Regions from separate parts of the Brevibacillus sp. SAFN-007a genome, predicted to be linked through region 3. Evidence: riboswitches for the same ligand, from Rfam matches in the RefSeq annotation. Region 3 holds a riboswitch; each other region holds the start of a gene.

Region 1 (3,910 bases), on a different contig from region 3:
GCCGTACAGCTCCAGCACTTTTTCGTCGCCCGCTTCGAGCAGCTTTTCCACATTGCCGCGCACGCCGAGATGCTTGCCGAGCAGCATGCGCAAGTTCAGGTACGGCTGCAAGTGGCTGATCGGGTACTGACGCAGCACATGGCGGTCGCAATCCGGCGGCAGGTGGATCGGAACCGTTCTGCTGATAGCCGAACGCGCCGGGAGCGGCGCTTTTTTCTCCTGCACGACAGGCTGTGCGGCCGCAGCCGCTTCGACCAGATTCTGCTGTTCTGCGATCAGCCGCTCCCGCTCCTGCGGGTTTTGCAGGCGGTTGACGAGGTCGAGGCCGTCCATCGCGTCTTTGGCGTACAGCACAACCCCGCGGTATTCGGGCGCGATTCGGTTGGAGGTGAACTTGCGGGTCAACGCCGCTCCCCCGACCATCATCGGTACGTCAATGCCCGCGGCACGCAAGTCCTGGGCGGTAATGACCATCTGCTGGGCCGATTTTACCAGCAGCCCTGACAGGCCGATCGCATCCGGCTTCTCTTTGCGGCAGGCGTCAATCAGTTGCTCAGGCGGCACCTTGATGCCCAGGTTCACAACGTGGTAGCCGTTGTTGGCCAAAATGATCTCCACCAGATTTTTGCCGATATCGTGCACGTCGCCCTTGACGGTCGCCAGCAAAATTTTGCCTTTGGACGCGGAATCTTTTTTTTCCATGAACGGCTCCAAAAACGAAACGGCGGCTTTCATGACTTCCGCGCTTTGCAGCACTTCCGCAACGATGAGCTGGTTGCCGTTGAACAGCCGGCCGACCTCTTCCATCCCGGCCATTAGCGGACCGTTAATGATTTCCAGCGGCGTGTACGTTTCCAGTGCCAGCTTCAAATCGTCGACCAGTCCGTCCTTTGAGCCTTCCACCACATAGCGGGCCAGTCGCTCTTCCAGCGTCAGCGTGGAAGCTTCCACGCGCACTTCCTTTTTCTTCTGGCGGTAAAACTCCGTAAAGGCCGCCAGTGTTTCGTCGTTGGTTTCAAACAGCAGCGCTTCCGCCAGCTTTCGCTCCTCCTCCGGAATGGAAGCGTAGCGCTCCAGCTTCTCCGTATTGACGATGGCAAAATCAAGTCCGGCGAGTGTCGTATGGTACAGGAAGACCGCGTTCAGCACTTCCCGTCCCGCCGGGGGCAGACCGAAGGAAACGTTGCTGATGCCGAGAATCGTCTTGCACTGTGGCATCGCTTCTTTAATAAGGCGAATCCCCTCCACCGTCTCCCGCGCGGAGCCGATATATTGTTCATCCCCCGTCCCTACGGGAAAGACAAGCGGGTCAAAAATGATATCCTGCGGCGGAATGCCGTACTGGTTGACCAATATGTCGTACGAGCGCTTCGCGACCGCAAGCTTTTTCTCGCGGGTAATCGCCATCCCGGCCTCCTCGATCGTTCCGACGACGACGGCCGCTCCGAACTTGCGAATCAGCGGCGCCACTTCCTCAAATCTCTCCAGTCCGTCCTCCAGATTGATCGAGTTGAGAATCGCTTTTCCCTGGGAATAACGCAAGCCAAGCTCCATCACTTTCGCGTCCGTCGAGTCGATCATGAGCGGAGCCTTGACCTTTTTCACGACGAAGGGCAAAAACTTCTCCATGTCCGCATACTCGTCGCGATCCGGGTCGGCCAGGCAGGTGTCGATGACGTGCGCCCCGCGCTTCACCTGGGCGCGGGCGATGTCGGACGCTTCCTCGTACTGCCCCGCTGCAATCAGGTCGCGGAATTTTTTCGAGCCGATGACGTTTGTGCGCTCTCCGACCAGCAGTGGACGGTTGTCGTCCTCAACGTAGACCACCTCGATCCCGGAAACGGCACTGACGGCCTCGCGGACGGCCTGGCGCGGCTTGCAGTCTTTGAGCGCCTCCGCCATGGCTCTGATATGCTCCGGAGTCGTTCCGCAGCAGCCGCCTGCCACGTTCAGCCACCCCTGCTCGGCAAACGCGCGCATTTTCGCGGCAAGCCCTTGCGGCGTCTCGTGGTAATGCCCGTTCTCGTCCGGCAGCCCCGCGTTCGGATAGCAGCTCACCCCGCATTGCGCCAAGCCGGACAAGGTGCGCAAATGGTCGCGCATGAATTCCGGCCCTGTCGCACAGTTCAGGCCGATTGTCACGGGCTTCAGGTGCGCCAGCGAGACGTAGAACGCTTCGATGTTTTGTCCGGCCAGAGTCGTGCCCATCGGCTCGATCGTTCCGGAGAGCATCACCGGCAGTTCTACCTTCAGCTCTTCAAACGCCTGGCGAATGCCGATCCCGCCTGCCTTGACGTTCAGCGTATCCTGCGACGTCTCCAGCAGCAGGACATCGACGCCGCCGATAATCAGCCCTTTTGCCTGCCGGTAGTAAGCCTCGACCAACTCCTCGAACGTGACGCCGCCTGTCAGCGCGAGCGTTTTCGTCGTCGGTCCCATGGCCCCTGCCACGTAGCGCGGCCATTCCGCTGTGGAGTAGGCATCGACGGCTTCCTTCGCCAGACGGGCGGCGGCGATGTTCACTTCCAGGTCTTTGTCCGCCACGTCGTACTCGGCCAGCACGACCGAGGTTGCCCCGAACGTATTGGTCTCCACGATGTCCGCGCCCGCTTCCAAATATTTTTCATGGATGGAGCGAATCACATCGGGTCTGGTCAAATTCAGCAGCTCGTTGCATCCGTCGTAGGCCTCGCCGCCAAAATCATCGGCGGTCAGGTTCGCCTGCTGCAGCATGGTGCCCATCGCACCGTCCAGAATCAGAATTTTCCGGGAAAGCTGTTCGCGAAAAGTGGGTTTCATTGACGTGCTCCTTTTCTCCCTTGCGTCGGTTTATTCTCAGCCGTTTTTTTGCATCAAAAAATCCTCTTCCTGAGAAAGAAGAGGATTTGTCCGCGGATACACTTGCGCCTGAACCATCCTCTCATCTTTCAAAGCCGTAGCTTTGCTGGAATTGGCACCGGATTTTAACCGGTTGCCGAGGCTTCATCAGGCCAGTCCCTCTGCCTCTCTTGATAAGAGTTGTACCATGTTATTCCATTTTTGACTTTCAGGTTTGAAAGTATCTTAACACCGCGAAAAGTCTTCGTCAATTGAGAATTTGTCTATTCTTCGCGCTCTTCCCGCTCTTTCGCGCCCATTTTTGCTCTTACCGGGCATCCGCCCACGCCAATCTGTGCGTATGTGTATAGACTGTAGCATAACGGAAAGGAGGGGGAACAAACGTGAGTACATCGTACTGCGGAAATGGCATCTTTGGAGACAGCTTCGCACTGGTGCTCGTACTGTTTATCCTGCTGGTCATTATTGGGTGTTCGAACGACGACTGCTAAGTAAATGACAGGAAGAGGCTATCCCCCTCCCAGGCTGCTGCTTGAAGGGATAGCCTCTTTTTTCATGTCGCTTGCCGCCAGGAAGCCTGCCCGCTCACGCCGTCTTTGCCCAAACAGACAAGCTACAGCCATGTGACAGGCAAGCAGGTGGTGGCGTCTGCTCGTTGACTTGCTCATCGGACATGCCTTCATTGTCAGAAAGAAAGGCTTTTGCTATCATGAGGCTTACCCCAACCCATGAAAGGAACGATCAATGATGGACACTCTGTTCGCTCGCGAAAAGGACGAATTCCTGTCCTGTATCGAGACCGTGAAAGTACTGGAAACCTCCGAATTTGAAACCTACTCAATCGTCAAGCATACCGCAACAGGCGACCACTATTTGCGCTACTTTTTGTCCCACATCAACCTGTCGGAAGGGGGCCGCAGAGACGACTACGACCACTTCCTGCCGATTGACTCGGATGACGTCCTGGGACTGTTGTTCGGCGAGCAGCCGTACCGCTTCCCGGACAACTGGCGATCCCCCTACCTGCGCAGCGGCAACGACAATCGCCTGATTCCGTTTGATCCGTCCGAGA
Region 2 (3,910 bases), on a different contig from region 3:
TGCGCGTCGTCTGTTGCTGGGGATTGCTGAAAATATCCAGTACGCTCCCTTGCTCGATGATGACGCCGTTTTCCATGATGGCGACCTGATCGCATATTTTTTTGATGACTTGCATCTCGTGGGTAATCAGCACGATGGTCAGATTGAACTTGCGATTGATGTCGAGCAAAAGCTCCAATATCGACTCGGTCGTCTGCGGATCGAGGGCGGACGTGGCTTCGTCGCAAAGCAGGATTTCCGGATCGGTGGCAAGCGCGCGGGCAATGCCTACCCGTTGCTTTTGTCCGCCGGACAGCTGCGAAGGATAGGCGTTTGCCTTGTCCGCCAGACCGACGAGGCCCAGCAGATCCTCGACCTTGCGTTTGATGACATCCTTCGGTACACGGTTCATCCGCAAAATTTCCGCTACGTTGTCAAAGACGTTGTAGGAGGAGAGCAGGTTGAAGTGCTGGAAGATAATCCCGATCTTTTTGCGCGCCTGGCGCAGCTCTTTTTCCTTCAGTTCGAGCAGATTTTGCCCGTTGACGACCACTGAGCCGCTTGTCGGCTTTTCCAGCAGGTTAATCGTGCGGAGCAGGGTGCTTTTCCCCGCTCCGCTAAAGCCGATCACGCCGTAGATCTGCCCTTTTTCCACGCGAAGGGATACGCCCTTCAAGGCTTCGACCTGCTTGGCTCCTACCTTGTACGTTTTGTGAATATCAGTCAGCTGTATCATCACCAGTGTCTCCTTGTTGTCGGTTGTTCCCGGCATCGTGATTACCAGGACGGCAGCACGGCTCCTTCAAAGTGTTCTTCGATGAATGTTTTTACTTCTTCCGAGCGGTAGATGTCTACGAGCTTTTTATAGGTCGGGTTGTCTTTGTCTGCTTCGTTGACTGCGATGATGTTGACGTAAGGCGAATCGGACGTTTCCGAGAAGATCGCGTCTTTTTTCGGCGAATAGCCTGCTTCCATGGCAAAGTTGGTATTGATCGAGGCGACTTCCACATTGTTCAGCGAGCGAGCCAGGAACGCAGCTTCCAGCTCCTTGAACTGCAACTTCTTCGGATTTTCCACGATATCCAGCGGGGTGGCGTTGTCTTTCACCCCGTCTTTGAGCTTGATTAGTCCGGCAGCCTGGTAGAGCAAGAGCGCGCGGGCGCGGTTCGTCGGATCGTTTTGGATCCCCACTACGCCGCCTTCCGGAATGTCTTCCACTTTTTTATGCTTGGTAGAGTAGAGGCCCATCGGGAAGGTGACGGTTTTGCCGATTTCGACGATTTTGGTCTTGTGGTCCTGATTGAATTTATCCAGGAACGGGATGGTTTGGAAGCTGTTCAGATCAAGATTTCCTTTGTCGAGAGCTTGGTTAGGTTGCACGTAATCGTTGAACACGACCAGCTCCACGTCGATTCCCTGCCCTTTGGCGACTTCCTTTACTTTGTTGAAAATCTCTTCGTGGGGACCGGCCGTCACGCCGACCTTGATTTTGGTTTGCTGTTCAGCAGAAGCTCCGCCGTTAGCGGAAGCCGCGTCTTGCTTGCCTCCGCAAGCCGTAACGAGGGAGGCAGCCAGCAAAAGTGAAGTGAGCAGTAAGCCTGTCTTTTTCATGAAAATTCCCCTTTTCTTTGGTGTTTGTATCGTTTTGAAAATGGTAACCTGGAAAAGAAAGAGCCTCTTCCGCTGAAGAAGAGGCTGTTACCTGCGCATGCAACATTCACAGTAATCCATGCCTCTCTTATCTGTCGGAATGTTTTCCGCTGGATTTGGCACCATATCGGTTGCGATAGGTTGCCGAGGTGTCATTGGGCCAGTCCCTCGACCTCTCTTTATAAGAGAAGGAGCGTATATTCAGTTGCTGGAAAATAACCAATAATTCATAGTTGGTTAGTTGGATTATAGCTTGCCACTCTCCACCTGTCAATTGTTTTTCCAAATGAACTTTTTCATTCGCGTCCAGTCAGGCATGATGGAGGGGAGGCATCAGGCGAATGTCTTTTCAAACGAAGGAGGACGTTTTGTGGAGCAAAACATGATTGTGGATGTCGATACGGGAATGGATGACGCGCTGGGAATCATGTTGGCGGTCAAGAGCGGTGGATGTGAGGTAAAGGGGATCACGACCGTAAGCGGCAACGTCCCCCTTGAAAAAGCGACAGAAAATACGTGCAAAATCCTCGATTTTTTGCAGGCGGGCGCAAAAATTCCTGTCATTCCGGGAGCCTCCCGGCCGCTTTTGCGTGAGCATCGTCTTCATGGGGAGGACGGACTTGGCCGGGCTTTACAAGAGACAGAGGCGAAGACGCAGCCGGCAGACGGCTTTGCGCCTGATTTTATTTGCGAGCAAGTGCTGGCCCAGCCCGGGAGCGTCACGCTTGTCATGACGGGGCCGCTCACCAATCTGGCTGTGGCTGTCCAAAAGTGCCCCGAACTGGTCAGGCATGTGAAGGAAGTCGTGTTTATGGGCGGCGCGGTGACCACGCAAGGAAATGTGACCCCGGTAGCCGAGTACAACATGTATGTCGATCCGGAAGCGGCCAAGATTGTCTTTCATGCCGGATTTCCGCAATTGACATTGGTCGGGCTGGATGTGACACGACGAGTCCTGTTGAACGAAGAGCATATCCGGGAGCTGGGCGATACGCCCATCGGCCGCTTTGTGCAGCAATGCACGTCCGACTACCTGAACCGCAGCTTCGAGCGCAACGGCGCGCGTGTCTGCGCCTTGCACGATCCGCTGGCTGTAGCGGTGGCGCTGGACCGCTCGCTGGTGCAAACGCAAAAGCTGTACGTCGATATCGAGACGAAAAGCGAGCTTTGTGACGGGCAAACCGTTTGCGACTTTCAGAACCGCCTGAAAAAAGAGCCGAACATGAACGTCTGTCTGGACGTAGATGCAGCTGCGTTCTTCGCGCGTTTTATCAGAACATTGAAACAGTGAGTTTTCTTTCGTGTTGTCTGCCATTTTATTATGCTAGACTGCCTTTTTGTGCTACAGTGCATAGAGAAGCTTTTTTCCGTGTTTTTCAAAGCGTTTTTGCGCTATTTTTCGCGTGTATATTTTTATGTAAATGAGGACGAACAACCATGCATCAGACCCATTCGTTACAAGAAAAATGGCGGCAGTTTCTGGTGGTGCTGCTGCCTATCCTGATATCGCAGTTGGCGCTCTTTTCCATGACCTTTGCCGACACGATCATGTCCGGGCACGCCAGCCCGACTGATTTGGCCGGGGTGGCGATCGGGGCCAGTCTGTGGACGCCTGTGCAAGCAGGCTTGACGGGCATTCTCATGGCCGTGATGCCGATGGTGGCGCAAATGATCGGAGCGCAACGCAAAGACCAGGTGCCCTACACGGTCATGCAAGCTCTGTACCTGGGCGTGGCGATTGCTTTCGGGGTGCTGGTTATCGGCGGACTGGCGCTTGATCCGGTTTTGAACAGCATGCAGCTGGAGAGCGAAGTCAGACACATTGCCCGCGGCTTCCTGCATGCCATTGCCATCGGGATTGTGCCTTTGTTCCTTTACACCGTCATTCGCTGTTTTATCGACGCATTGGGGGAGACGAGAATCACCATGTTCATTACGCTGCTCTCGCTGCCCATCAACGTCGTGCTGAACTACGCCCTGATTTTCGGCAACTTCGGCTTGCCGCGCCTGGGCGGGATCGGGGCGGGCTACGCCTCTGCCTTGACCTACTGGTGTATTTTGCTGGTGAGCTTGTTTGTCGTTCGGCGCGTGCAGCCCTTTACCGATTTCGGGATGTTCCGCCAGTTTTATCGCGTCTCCTTGAGCGCCTGGAAAGAGCTGCTCAAGCTCGGTTTGCCGATCGGCTTTTCGATCTTTTTCGAGGTGAGCATTTTTGCCGCTGTGACCTTGCTCATGAGCGAGTACAGCACGGTGACGATTGCGGCGCACCAGGCGGCGATGA
Region 3 (3,910 bases):
ACGTCTCGATGGTTTTTTCGTTTTGCCGGATATCGCCTTCCAGTTCGACGACCAGTTGGCCGTACGGCGTATCCTTCATCCGGGAAATCGTTCCCTGCAAAATACTGAATACCGTGCCTGTCTCCTGCATTGTCTGGAACAAGATCGGCTGGTACGTCTTTTCCCCCAGGAAAGTCACGCGCGCAATCGTGCGGTTCCCCGCTGCTTTTTCGTGCGCCACCGCTTCGCGCAGCTCGGTGGAATCCGCCACTTGCTCGACAAATTCCTGCGTTGTCGGATGCTGCGGCTTGAGGAACACATCCAGCACCTCGCCCGACTCGACGATTTTCCCGCCGTCGATCACGCCGACCCGGTCACAAGTGGAACGGATGACATGCATTTCGTGGGTAATCAGCACGATGGTCAAGCCCAGCTTGCGATTAATGTCCAACAGCAGCGCCAAAATCGAGTTGGTCGTCTGCGGATCGAGAGCCGAGGTCGCCTCGTCGCACAAAAGCACTTTCGGGTCGTTCGCCAATGCCCTCGCAATGCCGACGCGCTGCTTCTGACCGCCGGAGAGTTGGGACGGATATTTGTCCCGATGGGCTTCCAAGCCTACCAGCTTGAGCAGGTCGTCCACTTTTTTCTGAATCTCTTCTTTGGGACGCTTTGCCAGCTTGAGCGGAAACGCGACATTTTCCGCAACCGTCGAAGAGGACAGCAGGTTGAAGTGTTGAAAAATCATCCCGATCTCGCGGCGCTTTTCCTGAAGCTTGGCGTCGTCGAGCTTGGTCAAATCCACCCCATTGACAATAACCTGTCCCGACGTGGGCCGCTCCAACAGGTTGATGCAACGGATCAGCGTGCTTTTCCCTGCCCCGGAATGGCCGATAATCCCGTAAATTTCTCCTTGCTCTATGGAAAGGTCAATCCCGAGCAAGGCCGGAATCGTCTTGCCCTGTACCTGATAGCTTTTATGCAAATTCTGTAATTGAATCAACGCATCCACCTCCTGCAAATCTCCGTACATTCCTTGTGAAAAACGTAAAAACCCCTTTTTCATAAACGAAAAAGGGGCTGCAACGCATATATACGTTCGCATCCACCTTTCTCATCTATCAAGATCCAACCAATCTTGTAGGAATTGGCACCGCGACGTCCATTTTCATAAAATGAACCGGTTGCCGGGCTTCATCGGGCCTGTCCCTCCGCCTCTCTTGATAAGAAAGATTTCCACGCATAGGATATTCGTTTTTCATCGTTTTCTGATACAAACCGGATTATATCCTTTTTGAAAATATCTCGTCAATAGCAATCACAGGAAAAACTTTTTTAATCCATGACTCCATTCCGAATGATGGTCGCTTTGACATGAAAACGGAACGTCGCTTCCCGAAACATCTTCCGCCAATCGCTGGGAGAAAAGCGCTCCAGCCCTCTGCGCTGCGCGCGATAGATGATGCCAAAGCCGACCGGATCGACATTCAGGCCCTGAAGCTTTTGGACGACCTGTTCCAGCTCCTGCTGGATTTTCTGTTCCAAAGCCTTCTCCATCGTTTTCATCAGCGAAGCTTCTTCCAGCTTCAACGGCCTGGACAGCTCAAGAATTCGCGCCTGCAAACGGATGCGAACATCGAACACCGGGGGCGATACTTGTTCCAGTTGAACGCGGGCACTGCTGGAAATCGTATCAAAAGCAAGGTGTACCGTATCCGTGTCATGACCGCGCTCCTTGTCTGTCTCCCCGAAAATATGGACGGGCACGGACGTCTCGTAGCTGCCGACGCGGAATTTCCCATGCACGAGCTTGATGAGAAACGCTTCCCTGGGCGTGATCCAGCCCACGAAGCGATCCCCCTGAAACAATGCGACCCCTTTGATTTGCAGCTCGTCCCCTTTTCTGGCGATGTACGGCATGATCGGGTCGATCCCGGTGTCATAGTACGCGCGAAAAAATTCGTGCATGGTGGCAGACGGGATTTTTTCCCCGTGTACGTTTTGTTCAATCATCCGGTACAGGTAGATTCCGATATTGCCTTCCTCCGGGTACGGATACGTCAACGTGTCGTAGGCATTGCCTTCCAGCACGCACGGGAACAACCGGCTGGACAGCGAGGGATCGCGGTACAGCGTGTCGATGATGCTGCCAAGACCTTTTTTGGCAAAGTCCTCGTTGTAGAGCGCCACGCGAATTTGCCCGCCCAACAGGCGCTTGTCGGATTGCAGGTTCGCTTTGTCCCTGATGCCTTTGCTCGTTTCGCCGACCGCGGAGATGAGCTGAATTTTCCGCTCCGCCTCCGGGTTGATCGAGGGCATGACGATCGAGGCCCGAATTTTGCCGTCTTTCATCAGGTCGTAGCCGACAATCGTAGCCATGCCGGTTTCGTCAAAAATTTGCAGGTCAGAACAACCGGAAACGACCAGAACAAGCGAGCACCATAGGCACCAGAACGGTTTGCACCGTCGTCCCCCGCTATTCCTTTTGCCATGCAGGATCAAACGCCTCTCTCCTTCGCTCGTGAAGTGCGCTGCTTGATGAGAACGGCCAGGTAGAGAATGTACGGATACACGTAGGCCAGATACAGGCTGATCTTGGCAAAGATATCGTTTAGCACGTTCATTTCCTGCCGGGTCAACAGCATCAACGAAGAGAGATACAAAAACGGCAAAATCCAAAACAGCGACGTGCGCAGATTCCATCCGAACAAGCGCTTGATCCCGCGGGCGGCAGACCATAAATACAGCATCATGTTCGGCAAAATCACCAGCAGCCACATCGAAATGCCGACCAGCTCAAACCGCTCCATGATCGGGAGCTGGACCATCTTTTTCAGATTGAGCGTGGCCCAGATGGTTCGCATGAGCTGTCCCTGGCTGAAAAACGCTAACGATACAACCATCACCAGCATGTAGATCCCGTAAGTCGCAAGCACCGCCCATTGCACGTTTTTCCCTACCCTCTCCTTGTCTTGCACATACGGGTAAATGGTGTAGATCACTTCAAACCCGATGCTGGTCAGCGACATGGCGATCATTCCCTTGACCAGCTTTTCCCAGCTTGTATCCAGAATCGGCATGACATATTCCCACTGGGCGTACTGCAACGGAAAGTACAGATCGCACACGAGCCAGATCGTCACCGCAATGGAAAAGAACGTGTAGCCTGCTATGACTCGTATGCCGCCCACGACGGTGTAATAGACCAGAAACAGAATAATCCCGGACAAAATCCAGGTGGGCAAGGACGGAAATACCCATGTCTGCACGACCTCGATGTAGTCGCGCAAAATGATCCATGCCGTCGACAAAAAGTACGTGACATACACAAGACCGAGACACGATCCCAGCCATTTTCCGAATACGTCATGGTGAATGCCGTACAAGTCGGCAGACGGGTATTGTTCCATTGTCTTGACGATGACCCACACCGTCAGATGGGTAACCACGCCGGCCATGGCGACCGATATCCACGCATCGTGTCCGGCTTCCCTGGCGACGACGCGCTGAAAGCCGAGCACCCCGATTCCAAGCTGCGTCCCGTGAACCATAAGAGCGGCCAGAAACGCCGATACGGTATTTGTCTTGTTCACTTGCATGTTGGGATTCATAGTCGGCCTCGCTTATTCGTCAATGTCCTTCTTCTCGTTTGCTTTCGCAGGGTCAAACCACCTTGTCTTCTTCCGCGTGAAGAACATCAGGTTATCCGTCAAGGCAGAGAGCGGCGCCCGGATGAATCCATCCTTCCAATCGAAGAAGCGCACGGGATAGAACGGGTACATGTACGGCCGCCCCAGGCTCGTCTGGCGCAGCAGATGGCTAGCCAAAAAGCTGAAGCCCACGACAATGCCCAACGCCCCAAGAAAGCCGGCCAGCAAAATCATCGGAAAGCGGATGACCCGGATGGTCGAGCCAATCATATAACTGGGGGCAA
Region 4 (3,910 bases), on a different contig from region 3:
CGGCTTTTCCAAGATTACGACTTCTTATCAGCCGGCAGAGATTCAGGGGGAGGATGCCACGATGGTGATTGATAAAATCAACCACCTGACACGCATCGAGATTCGCTACCGGGACGGCAGGAGCGAGGATGTGACCAGGCCCCAGACGTTGCCACCCATGCATTACGAAATCAGGGAGTTCATCCGGCTGGCTGCGGTGGGCGCCAGAGAGTCGACAACGAATTCTCATGCAGCCTCCAGATGGACGATGGAAGTCATGGACGAGGCGAGAAGACAAATCGGCGTCGTCTTTCCGGCCGATCTGCGAGGAAGAAGCAGGCCGACGGAGACAGGAAAAAACGAGCGAAACGGGGAGGCGAAGGGCAATGAAAATGTATGATGTGACCGCGCCTATTTTTGAAGGGATGACGGTGTACAAAAACAAGCCGGAGAAGCAGCCGAGGATTTTGTCCGCAACCAACGGCTATGTAACCGAATCGAGAATCGATATGGATGTGCATGCTGGCACGCACGTGGACGCACCGCTGCACATGGTGCAGGGTGGCGAGACGCTGGAAAGCATTCCGCTGGAAAAGCTGGTAGGAAACTGCCGCGTGCTCGACCTGACGCATGTGCAGGACAAGATCGGGCGGGCGGAGCTGGAAGGCTGCGACATTGCCCCCGGAGAGTTTGTCCTGTTTCAAACGAAAAATTCGTGGGAGGATGCCTTTTCGTTCGAGTTCGTCTATTTGGCCCGAGACGGCGCGGAGTATTTGGCGGAAAAGGGCGTGCGCGGCGTCGGCACAGATGCACTGGGGATTGAGCGCAGCCAGGAAGGACACCCGACCCATAAGACATTGTTTGGCGCAGGCGTCATTGTGATCGAGGGATTGCGGCTTCGCGAAGTGCCTGCCGGAAACTACTTTATGGTCGCGGCCCCGTTGAAGCTGATTGGTACAGATGCGGCTCCGGCAAGGGTGCTGCTGTTTGAAGGCTGGCAGGGAACATAGGCGGACGATTTGCAGACGCCTTTTTACGGCGGGCACAGAAAGAATTTTGTTGACGAATCCGATGGAATTTCTTAGAATAGGCTCAACAACAAACACAGTTCTTATCCAGAGAGGTGGAGGGTCTGGCCCGATGAAGCCCGGCAACCGTTGCATGTGCGACAAGGTGCCAATTCCTGCGGGGCGTTTTCGCCTCGAAAGATAAGAAGCGGGTCCATCGTAGCAGTCAAGGCGAACCTTCTTCTTAGCGAAGAAGGTTTTTTTGATGTTCGACTATGCGGCAGGTCTGCAAATGCCCAAGCGGAAACGTAAACGGAGGAGGAAGCGTCCAGTCCGGGCGGCAATCATTTCGGAGCGTTCCTGTACAGGGATGGACAAAAAGCGGGGAAGCAGCCTGCTGGACGTTTTGCTTGGCAACAGGCAATGGCTACGCCGCTTCCTTAGAGAAGAAAGAGCAAAAATTCAACATGTTCTTTATCCAGAGAGGTGGAGGGACTGGCCCGATGAAGCCCGGCAACCGTTGCATGCTGCAACAAGGTGCCAATTCCTGCAGGGCGGAAGCGTCCTGGGAGATAAGGAGAGGGATTCGTCGATGCAAGCCTTCTTCTTAGCGGGAAGGTTTTTTCTTTTTACGAAAATGGGCGATGAGGTGGTAGACATGAGCGCAGGCGTAGTCAAGGTAGGGTTGCTAGGTTTGGGAACAGTAGGGGGCGGCGTCATCAAAACGATTCGGTCGCAGCAGGAAAAGCTGGCCGCTCGATTGGGCAAACGAATCGAGATTGTCAAAGCGTTGGTCCGCGATTCGGAAAAAGAACGGGCCGTTCAGGTAGATCCCGCGCTGTTGACTACAGATTTTGAGGAGGTGCTGAAAAGTGACGTGGACATTGTTGTCGAGGTCATGGGGGGCGTCGAGCCGACGTACGACTACGTGCGCGCCCTGATCGAAAAAGGCTGCCATGTGGTGACCGCGAACAAGGAGTTGCTTGCCAAACGCGGCACAGAGCTGGTCGATTTGGCCAACCGGCATCAGGTTCATTTGGCCTACGAGGCGAGTGTGGCGGGCGGCATTCCGATTTTGAGCGTGCTGCGGCAGTTTCTGCGCACGAACGATATACACGGAGTGCGCGGCATTCTCAACGGCACGACGAACTTCATCCTGACGAAAATGGAAGCGGAGCAGCTGCCCTATCAGGAAGTGCTGAAGCAGGCCCAGGAGCTGGGGTATGCGGAAGCCGACCCGCGTTCTGACGTGGAAGGATACGACGCGATGTACAAACTGTACATTCTTGCGCAGCTTGTGTACGGCGAATCGCTGCCGCTTACCCATGTCGTGCGCAAAGGAATCTCGGATTTGTCTCCCGGCCACATCCGCATCGCAAGCGAGCTGGGCTACCGGATCAAGCTGATTGCCCAGGCGCAGAAAACGGAGCAGGGAATCCGGCTTTCCGTTCAGCCGACCATGCTGCCTGTCGCCCATCCGCTGGCGCAAATCCAGGATGCCTTCAACGCTGTACAGCTTTCCGGAAACATCGTTGGCGATCTGCTGTTTACGGGCAGAGGCGCAGGGGAACTGCCAACCGCAAGCGCCGTTGTGGAAGACTTGGCGTATTTGTTGACGCAGCCATTTACTCCGCATCCGGCCTGGAAGGAACAAACGGCGGTAGCGCAGCCGAATCAGGCGCAGGACGAACGCGTGCTGTGTTATCTCGAAGGCTCGTGTCCCGCCGCGACCCCTGATCGCGTCCTGCATTTCTTGCGCGAGTCGGGCGTGAATGTGACGAAGCTGAAAGTGCAATTCGACCTGGGCGGTGTGCTGCGGGCAGGACTGATCGTAACGGGGATTTGCGAAGAGCACGAGGAAATGCTGACACGCGATTTCGGTCTGGCTGTGCGCTGCTTCCCGCTGCTTGAATCAGCGTAAAAGGAAAACCGGCAATCGGTCGCGCCCGCTTTTCATGAGCGGGCCTGCACGCGACCGTCTGGGTCAATCTGGACATTTTCCGAGAGCGATTCGATTCGCTTGCGCAAGGCGGCTCCCTCTGTGACGTCCATTGGTACGGCTTGTCCCAGTTCGGCGTGGAAGGGAAGCATCGTCAGGTCGCAGACGGCGTCTTTCGTACAGCTTGCTTGCAGCACCATCGTTTCCCATGTTTTCGGCTCGGTCGAGCGCGTGAAAATGAAGTTGCCCAGACTGTAGGCGATCCATTTGCCACGATACTGCTCAAAGCCTTGCAGCACGTGCGGATGACCGCCGACGATCAGGTCCGCGCCTGCGTCGATGTACGCTTTGGCGAGTTCTTTTTGGTGCGCGACGGGAAAATCTTCGCGCTCTTTGCCCCAGTGGGCGATCACCACGACGAGATCAGCCTGTGCTTTTGCCTGCTGGATGGCTGTTACCGCCAGAGCGGGATCGTAGGTTCCCGCCAGTCCCGGCGCGTTTTTTTGCGCAAACCAGCCCACTTCCGGTATGACCCGGCTGAAGCCGAGCAGGGCGAGCTTGATACCGTTTTTCTCCACAAACACTGGCGCGTAGGCGCGAGCGGCATCGACCCCGCCCCCGACATAGGCGATCCGGTGTTCCTCCAGCGCGGCGAACGTATCGAGCAAGCCGTCTACGCCCTGGTCCATCGAGTGGTTGTTCGCCAGATTGACCGCGTCGATTCCGGCGGCCTGCATGGCAGGCGCAGCCAAAGGGGAGGACTTGTAGACGTACGCTTTGTTGTCGGCGGGAGTTCCTCTGGTCGTAAGCGGCGTCTCCAGGTTGGCGATGGTGTAGTCATCCTGCAAAAACAGCTCGCGCACATGCGTGAACGGGTAGGCGTAGCCTTTTTCTCCTACTACTTTTTCCACATTTCCGGACATCATCACGTCCCCGACAAAGCTGAGCCGGACAGTCGGCTCTGGAGTAGCGACCGGCGCTGGTG

What was found. A riboswitch is a leader RNA that binds a small molecule or an ion and turns the genes downstream of it on or off. The one in region 3 is predicted to bind S-adenosylmethionine.
Region 1: another riboswitch for S-adenosylmethionine. It lies ahead of metH (methionine synthase); the one in region 3 lies ahead of ACTHO6_RS13295 (methionine ABC transporter ATP-binding protein).
Region 2: another riboswitch for S-adenosylmethionine. It lies ahead of ACTHO6_RS03910 (MetQ/NlpA family ABC transporter substrate-binding protein); the one in region 3 lies ahead of ACTHO6_RS13295 (methionine ABC transporter ATP-binding protein).
Region 4: another riboswitch for S-adenosylmethionine. It lies ahead of ACTHO6_RS08195 (homoserine dehydrogenase); the one in region 3 lies ahead of ACTHO6_RS13295 (methionine ABC transporter ATP-binding protein).

The regions. Positions count from the first base shown of each region.
Region 1 is NZ_JBQCKK010000001.1:375,583-379,492, reverse strand. Features, by position in the region: gene metH (methionine synthase) at 1-2,799, opposite strand, end outside; SAM riboswitch class I at 2,918-3,018, opposite strand; gene ACTHO6_RS01890 (YjcZ family sporulation protein) at 3,222-3,329, shown strand; gene ACTHO6_RS01885 (hypothetical protein) at 3,348-3,506, opposite strand; gene ACTHO6_RS01880 (hypothetical protein) at 3,586-3,910, shown strand, end outside.
Region 2 is NZ_JBQCKK010000002.1:97,175-101,084, forward strand. Features, by position in the region: gene ACTHO6_RS03905 (methionine ABC transporter ATP-binding protein) at 1-715, opposite strand, end outside; gene ACTHO6_RS03910 (MetQ/NlpA family ABC transporter substrate-binding protein) at 757-1,590, opposite strand; SAM riboswitch class I at 1,715-1,817, opposite strand; gene ACTHO6_RS03915 (nucleoside hydrolase) at 2,012-2,920, shown strand; gene ACTHO6_RS03920 (MATE family efflux transporter) at 3,067-3,910, shown strand, end outside.
Region 3 is NZ_JBQCKK010000011.1:50,705-54,614, forward strand. Features, by position in the region: gene ACTHO6_RS13295 (methionine ABC transporter ATP-binding protein) at 1-979, opposite strand, end outside; SAM riboswitch class I at 1,088-1,206, opposite strand; gene ACTHO6_RS13300 (Ger(x)C family spore germination protein) at 1,312-2,478, opposite strand; gene ACTHO6_RS13305 (GerAB/ArcD/ProY family transporter) at 2,475-3,587, opposite strand; gene ACTHO6_RS13310 (spore germination protein) at 3,600-3,910, opposite strand, start outside.
Region 4 is NZ_JBQCKK010000005.1:51,988-55,897, reverse strand. Features, by position in the region: gene ACTHO6_RS08205 (Gfo/Idh/MocA family protein) at 1-379, shown strand, start outside; gene ACTHO6_RS08200 (cyclase family protein) at 366-989, shown strand; SAM riboswitch class I at 1,088-1,194, shown strand; SAM riboswitch class I at 1,458-1,565, shown strand; gene ACTHO6_RS08195 (homoserine dehydrogenase) at 1,645-2,907, shown strand; gene ACTHO6_RS08190 (CapA family protein) at 2,940-3,910, opposite strand, start outside.